2 regions of the Paenibacillus sp. 3LSP genome follow, and region 1 is predicted to be linked to the other one. Evidence: riboswitches for the same ligand, from Rfam matches in the RefSeq annotation. Region 1 holds a riboswitch; the other holds the start of a gene.
What was found. Region 1 has a riboswitch for cobalamin ahead of RW092_RS17475 (anaerobic ribonucleoside triphosphate reductase). Riboswitches for the same ligand answer to the same signal wherever they lie in the genome.
Positions count from the first base shown of each region.

Region 2: another riboswitch for cobalamin. It lies ahead of metE (5-methyltetrahydropteroyltriglutamate--homocysteine S-methyltransferase); the one in region 1 lies ahead of RW092_RS17475 (anaerobic ribonucleoside triphosphate reductase).

Region 1 covers NZ_JAWDJI010000205.1:9,589-13,057, reverse strand. Annotated here, with positions in the region: gene RW092_RS17490 (hypothetical protein) at 1-415, opposite strand, end outside; tRNA gene RW092_RS17485 (tRNA-Thr) at 615-687, opposite strand; gene RW092_RS17480 (MTH1187 family thiamine-binding protein) at 759-1,058, opposite strand; cobalamin riboswitch at 1,394-1,646, shown strand; gene RW092_RS17475 (anaerobic ribonucleoside triphosphate reductase) at 1,817-3,469, shown strand, end outside.
Region 2 covers NZ_JAWDJI010000243.1:10,363-13,831, forward strand. Annotated here, with positions in the region: gene RW092_RS21310 (DUF2249 domain-containing protein) at 1-268, opposite strand, end outside; gene RW092_RS21315 (multicopper oxidase domain-containing protein) at 312-1,310, opposite strand; cobalamin riboswitch at 1,531-1,726, shown strand; gene metE (5-methyltetrahydropteroyltriglutamate--homocysteine S-methyltransferase) at 1,872-3,469, shown strand, end outside.

The DNA.
Region 1 (3,469 bases):
CTTGATCACTATCTACATCGATGTAACTTTGGATTGGTTTAATTAAGCGATCCCTACAAAATGCCTTACGGGCACATTGGTTTTTTGATTTAACTTGATTAATATGAATCAATACATCGTTATTATATAGTTCAAGGAATGGATGAGAAAAGTTAGAATTAAATTTAATCCGATAATTTAACGGTATCTCCCCATTTTTTATGGCTTGAACTATAAAAAATTCAACTGCTACGTTCTTAATTTCAGGAAGCAGCCGTTTTTTTCCTCTCACGCTCTTAAAGATAGAGGTATTGCTTAGTAAAATATCTGACCACTTATACGCATCAACAATTGCCTGACACATGCGTGATCTAATAGACATTGGAATATATGTGTCGATAATATCTCTCGGTTCAGGATTAATTACAATCAGCACAACAACACCCCTTTATGTATTTGCAACCATTTTACAATTCGATATATATTTTTGCAACCCAAAGAATCAAATCTATTATTGATTACCTAGTTCAATCCCCCAATCATTAAGGAATGAGATGTGGGCAGACGATCACCCTTCTTTAGAAAAAAAGCGCCCCCCGAAAACCTCGGAGGGCGCGTTACGCTTGCATATCAGATGCTGGTGAAGGGACTCGAACCCCCGACCCACGCATTACGAATGCGTTGCTCTACCAGCTGAGCTACACCAGCAGGTTCGTTTTTAGCGAACAAAATTTATTATACCGAGTTTTAAAAATAATGCAAGCGCCAATTTCAAGAAATTATAATTTCTCGCGCACCGAGCGCAGCTTCTGCTCCGAGGAGCTGGCTTTGTCGCGGCGATCATCGATCTTGATCGAGGTCGATACCCGGCCGGCACCGGACTGGAACGGTGCTTCATGGATCGCGCGAATCGCAGCAAACACGTCGTCTAACGATCCTTCAATAATCGTACTCATGGAGGTCAGGGTAAAGGTGATGCCCTGCTGCTTCTCCAACACCCGATGCAACTCGGCTACATAAGCGCTGAGGCTGGTGCTCCCCGTCCCGATCGGAATGACGGTCACTTCGGCGATAGCCATACTCAGTCCCCTTCTTTCCTTGGTCATTGGATTAGTTTGAATCCTTTAGATCCCTAAGCTATTTTTCGTCCGATAACTTTATTCTAACCAACCCCGCTCCTGAAGATCAACCGAACCCGTCGGCTAAATTTCCAGGCCATCCCCAAAACTCACATCCCCTGTAAAACGTCGTCTAGTCCTACAGTCCCAATTATAAATGTTCACATTTTTCATCCGTCCCCCGCTCTCCGCATCATTGTGCGGACCGGAGGTTTTCACATCGTTTTCAGTCAGTTTTCAATGGGAAAATCCCATTTACAAACACAACATCTTGGGCTATCCTTAGATTAACGCAACAAAATATAGTGTGAACGGGTGATCCGGCGGACGATCCGCCGGAGCTTAAAAGGGAAGTGCGGTGCAAGTCCGCTGCGGTCCCGCCACTGTAATCGGTAGCTGGGTACTAAAGACAGGCGTTCCGCCTATATCGTCTGGAAGACCCAGCCGTTGACTGACGAAATGCCACTACAGCTTAATGTTTGATGAGCTGCGGGAAGGCGTCAGCAACGTTCCGAAAGCCAGGAGACCTGCCCGTTTGAAAGACACCGACGGAAAACCTGCGAGGATCAGGGATGGTGTCCGCTTGCCGCCGAAATGTTGGGCCTTGATTTGGTCTGTCCATCTTTTTTGCAGTGCATTCGGGCATGTCTACCTCGTTGGTTGGACATGCTCTTTTATTTTTGAACTAAAGCTCGGTTTACAGGGAGGAGAAGTGTGTTATGGCATGGGTAAGCCAGACGTATACCGGCCGGGACACCTTGCTGGATGAAGTGATTCGAATGGGCGAGGAAATCGTCCAGAGCCGCAATCTTGAGGTGCTGCGTGAGAACGCCAATTTAAACGGAGAGAGCTTCTCCGGCAAGATGAGCAAATTCGGCAGCGAGTATTCTAAATGGTATGCAAGTCATTTCGTACTGCCAACTCGCTTGGTCCAGGCGATTCAGGATAATATCGTGTATGTTCACGACTTGGATCAGTATGCTCTTGGCACAACGAACTGTATCTTTATCCCGTTTGACAAGCTGCTGCGCAGAGGCTTCAACACCGGCAACGGCAGCGTACGCCCGCCAACTTCGATCATGACGGCGATGGCGCTGGTAGCGATCATTTTCCAATCCCAGCAAAACTCCCAATACGGCGGCGTGTCCGCCAATAAGCTGGACTTTGATCTCGCTCCGTACGTAGCCAAATCGTTCGCCAAGTACTTCCGCAAAGGGCTGGATTATTTCGAGGAGGGCGACGCGAACGCTGATTTTGGTGATATCACCATGGGCCGCAGCGATCTGAAGAAGCAATATCCTAAGGCATTTAGCTATGCGCTCAAGGAAACCAAAAGTGAGACGTTCCAGGCAGCCGAAAGCCTGATCCATAATCTGAACACGATGTCGAGCCGGGCCGGCGGGCAAATCCCGTTCACCAGCATCAATTACGGCACATGCACCTCACCGGAAGGACAGTTGGTCATCGACTCCCTGCTTACGGCCACGATACGCGGGCTCGGTCATGGGGAAACGCCGATATTCCCGATTCAGATTTTTAAATGTAAGCAAGGCGTCAACCAAAATCCGGGGGAACCTAACTATTCCCTGTTCCTGAAAGCGGCGGAATGCTCGGCCAAACGGCTTTATCCCAACTTCGCCAACCTGGATGCTCCGCTGAATCTGATGTACTACGATCCAACGGATCCGGATACGGAATTTGCGACAATGGGCTGCCGCACCCGGGTGTTGGCGGATCGGTTCGGACGCAATCACCTGTCTGGCAAAGGCAATCTTTCCTTTAATACGCTGAACCTGGTCAAGCTCGGCTTGAAGCACGGCATTGCGTTGGGACACCGCCAAGAACCCGACGAGCGCGGCTTCTACCGCGATCTGACTCACTATATGAATATCGCCCTTGAGGGATTGCTGCATCGCTTCTCGATTCAAGCTTCCCAGAAAGCCAAAGCTTCCGATTTCATGATGCGGGAAGGCGTCTGGGAAGGCGGTGAACAGCTGGCACCGGACGATCAGGTCGGCGAATTGCTGAAGCACGGCAGCTTGTCCATCGGGTTCATCGGGCTGGCCGAATGCATGAAGGCGATGTATGGGAAGCACCACGGTGAGGATGAAGCCGTGTATCAGAAAGCTTACGACCTGATCGCATACATGCGCGACTATTGCGACGGCCAAAGTGAAATTCACAATCTGAATATCACGTTGTTTGCGACCCCGGCGGAAGGGCTGGCCGGCAAGTTCACCAAACGCGATCGTGCGGTCTACGGCCCGCTGCCCGGGATTTTGGACCGCGAGTATTACACGAATTCGTTCCATATCCCGGTCTATTACAACATCAGTGCGGCGCGAAAAATCGAGCTGGAAGCCAAATTCCAC
Region 2 (3,469 bases), on a different contig from region 1:
CGTTTTCTTCTTCGAGCCATGCTTTGTTTTTCTTATGAACAAATGTGGTAACCCAATGCTCTTTGTCCTGCATCACGGATTTGCCCACGAGCCCTTTCATTTTCAACAGCTTGAGCAGAGGAGTCGGTTTGAACGGAGCGTGTAGCACGAAGAGATCATCTTTCTCTAGCTTCTTAACGGTGTCCATGATGAGCTGGAACGGCTCCAGCTTGTTGCGTAGTTGCTCTCGGACGTCGAGCTCTATGATTTTGGTATCTTGTCGATTCATCCAACGTCACCTCGTTTATGAATTTACATGAATAGGGTAGTCCTTAATGGCTCATCACCGGTGCTCCATGATCCGTTCCGTCCTGAGTTACGCGCAAGATCGCCGTAGCGCCGAGGTTGGCGTCCCTCAGTTGATGGGTAAGGATTGGATAATCCCCTTCCTCTGTAACGGTAAATTCAACGACTGCGCCGCCGCCGGCTGGAAGCAATACGGTCTGCATTCCGTACAGCTGGTTGTTTGGATTCCCGTCCAGATAAACGCGATCAAAGGTCGTCCCGACCACATGGAACGAAGAAACGTGATTTGGCCCTGCATTGATGACGTACAAGCGGACCTGGTCGCCAACTTTGGCGAGGAACGGATGGTCTTTTAACGTAAAGTCATCGCCATTGAATACCACAACCTCCGGATCGCCTTGTTGAAACGCATCCAGATCATTGGCCGCATACCATTCACTTTGGACCATCGTATATTCTCGATCGATTTCCGAGTCCGTTGGGTAACCGTCTGTCGGTTCGACGATGATCATCCCGTACATCCCATTAGCCACATGCAGCAGCACCGGACTAACTCCGCAATGATACATGAACACGCCTGGCGTGGTGGCGGGATAAGTAAACGTGCCGTGCTCGTTAGGCATCACGTCAATGAACTTCTTGCTTGGAGCGGCATGGACCGCATGGAAATCCATGGAGTGCGGCATGTCGGGATCTAAGTTTTTTAAGGTAAACTCCAGCTGATCGCCTTGCTTTACCCGCAACACCGGACCAGGGGCGGTTCCGTTAAACGTCCAAGCCGGATAAGTGACACCTTCGGAGATCTCGATATCCGCCTGCTGCGCAGTCATTTCAATGCGGACGGTATGGCCTTCCCGTCTAATGATCGGCTCCACGGGCGGTGGATGGAGATGCAGCTCTTCCGCTTGCAGGGGAGGGGCACTGACCTGAGGGGGCTCCGACGGGAACGCAAACCATGCTGCGGCAATCATGATCAGACAGCATAAGCTAATCAACAGAAGCTTTGGGATGTTCCGCGATTTCATCGGTCATTCCTCTTTCTCTCTATAATGGTGAAGGAAATGGCTCCTTGATGTACTTTCATCGTACGACGGGTCCGAAGACCGCATTGTGATAGGTATCACATGAAAGTTGTCGAAAATGTTGTCATTTGATTCCCATTCTCATTGCATAAATAAGTTAATTCCGATCTGTTTGATATTGTATTCGCGGGGCAGATGAAGTAAGATGGTAGGTATATTCCAACCGAATATAGCGGAAATAGGTGTTTCGGCCGAGCATGGCTGAAGCTTAAAAGGGAAGTCCGGTGCAATACCGGCGCGGTCCCGCCACTGTAACGGAGGAGTCGGATGTATGAGATGCCACTGGTGACAATCACTGGGAAGGCTGCATCCGGCGAAGATCCCGGAGCCAGGAGACCTGCCTATTTCAACAGCACTGCAGTACCTACGGGAGATAGGGAGGTGTTAAAGTTGCAAGCCATCGAACAACGGATCGAAGGTCCTCTTTAGCCATGCTATCGAGGACCTTTTTTGTGTTTTTTACGGACTTAGTATGATTGATCAAACCAATGGGAGGAAATGAACATGGGGAACTTTTTGAGTGGTAATCTGGGGTATCCCAGAATCGGTGGACAACGGGATTGGAAGAAGCAAATCGAGGCATATTGGTCAGGGAAAATCACAGAGCCGGAGCTTCATGCTCGATTAAAAGAGATTCGCTTGAACAACCTGCGTGTGCAGCGGGATCGGGGGCTTGATATCATACCGGTTGGTGATTTTACGTATTATGATCACGTTCTGGATACGGCGACGATGTTTGGGCTTGTACCGGAGCGCTTCGCTTGGAACGGGGAACAAATCTCGCTTGATCTGTATTACGCGATCGCAAGAGGCAATGACGAAGCAACCGCCAGCGAGATGACCAAATGGTTTAATACGAACTACCATTATATCGTACCTGAGCTGGGGAACCGTGATCCCAAGTTGACTGTCAATCGGCCGCTGCAAGCCTATCTGGAGGCGAAACAGGAGCTCGGGATCAACGGAAGGCCTGTTCTGCTCGGACTGTTTACGTTGCTGAAGTTATCCAAAGGGGAAACCGCGGGGGAGGCTGAAACTTGGACCCAAAAGCTGCTGCCTCTGTACGTACAGGTGTTGCGCGAACTGGAGGCAGCGGGTGCAGATTGGGTGCAAATCGATGAACCGGCTGTTGTTGTCTCTTTAAGTGAGGAGGACGTACTACAGCTTCGCTTGATCTACAAGACGATTACGCAGGAGGTTCCGGGATTGCGACTGATGCTCCAAACCTATTTTGATGCGGTCGAACGGTATGATGAACTGATTGAACTGCCGGTGCACGGTTTGGGATTGGATTTCGTTCATGGCCGGGAAGGTAACCTCGAATCACTCCGGCGTTCCGGCTTCCCTGCTGACAAGACGCTAGGTGCGGGACTGATTGACGGGCGGAATATTTGGCGTACGGATTTAGATGAGGCACTAAACCTGCTGAAGGTGATTTCGCTTCAGGCCGGAGCGTCGGAGGTCATCGTGCAGCCTTCTTGCAGCTTGCTACATGTCCCGGTATCTGTAACAAGGGAGGAGCGGCTGCATCCGGTATTGCACGATGCGCTGGCCTTTGCCGAGCAGAAGCTGGAGGAGTTGGTGAGCTTATGCAAGGCGGTTCACGGAGAAGGAGCGGAGCCGGTGCAGTTCACCGAGAATCGACGGGCTTTGGCTGCGCTTGCTGCAGATCCAGCCCGCAACCTTCCATTCGTACGGGAAGAAGCAGCGCAGGCCGCAGCTGCTCCGGCTGAGCGCGCCAGCGATTTCGCCGAACGGCGGCGGAAGCAGCAGGCGAAGTGGCAGCTGCCGTTCCTGCCGACTACAACGATTGGCAGTTTCCCGCAAACCGCCGAGGTGCGGGCTGCAAGGCAGAAGTGGCGTAAAGGTGAGTGGAGCGCGGAGAAGTACGAAGCGTTCATCCAAGCGGAGATCCGCAGATGGGTGGAGTTTCAAGAGGAGATCGGGCTCGACGTATTGGTGCACGGTGAGTTTGAGCGGACCGATATGGTGGAGTTTTTTGGCGAGAAGCTCCCAGGATTTGCGTTTACGCAAGGAGGCTGGGTCCAGTCCTATGGAACGCGCTGCGTGAAGCCTCCGATCATTTATGGAGACGTCGAATT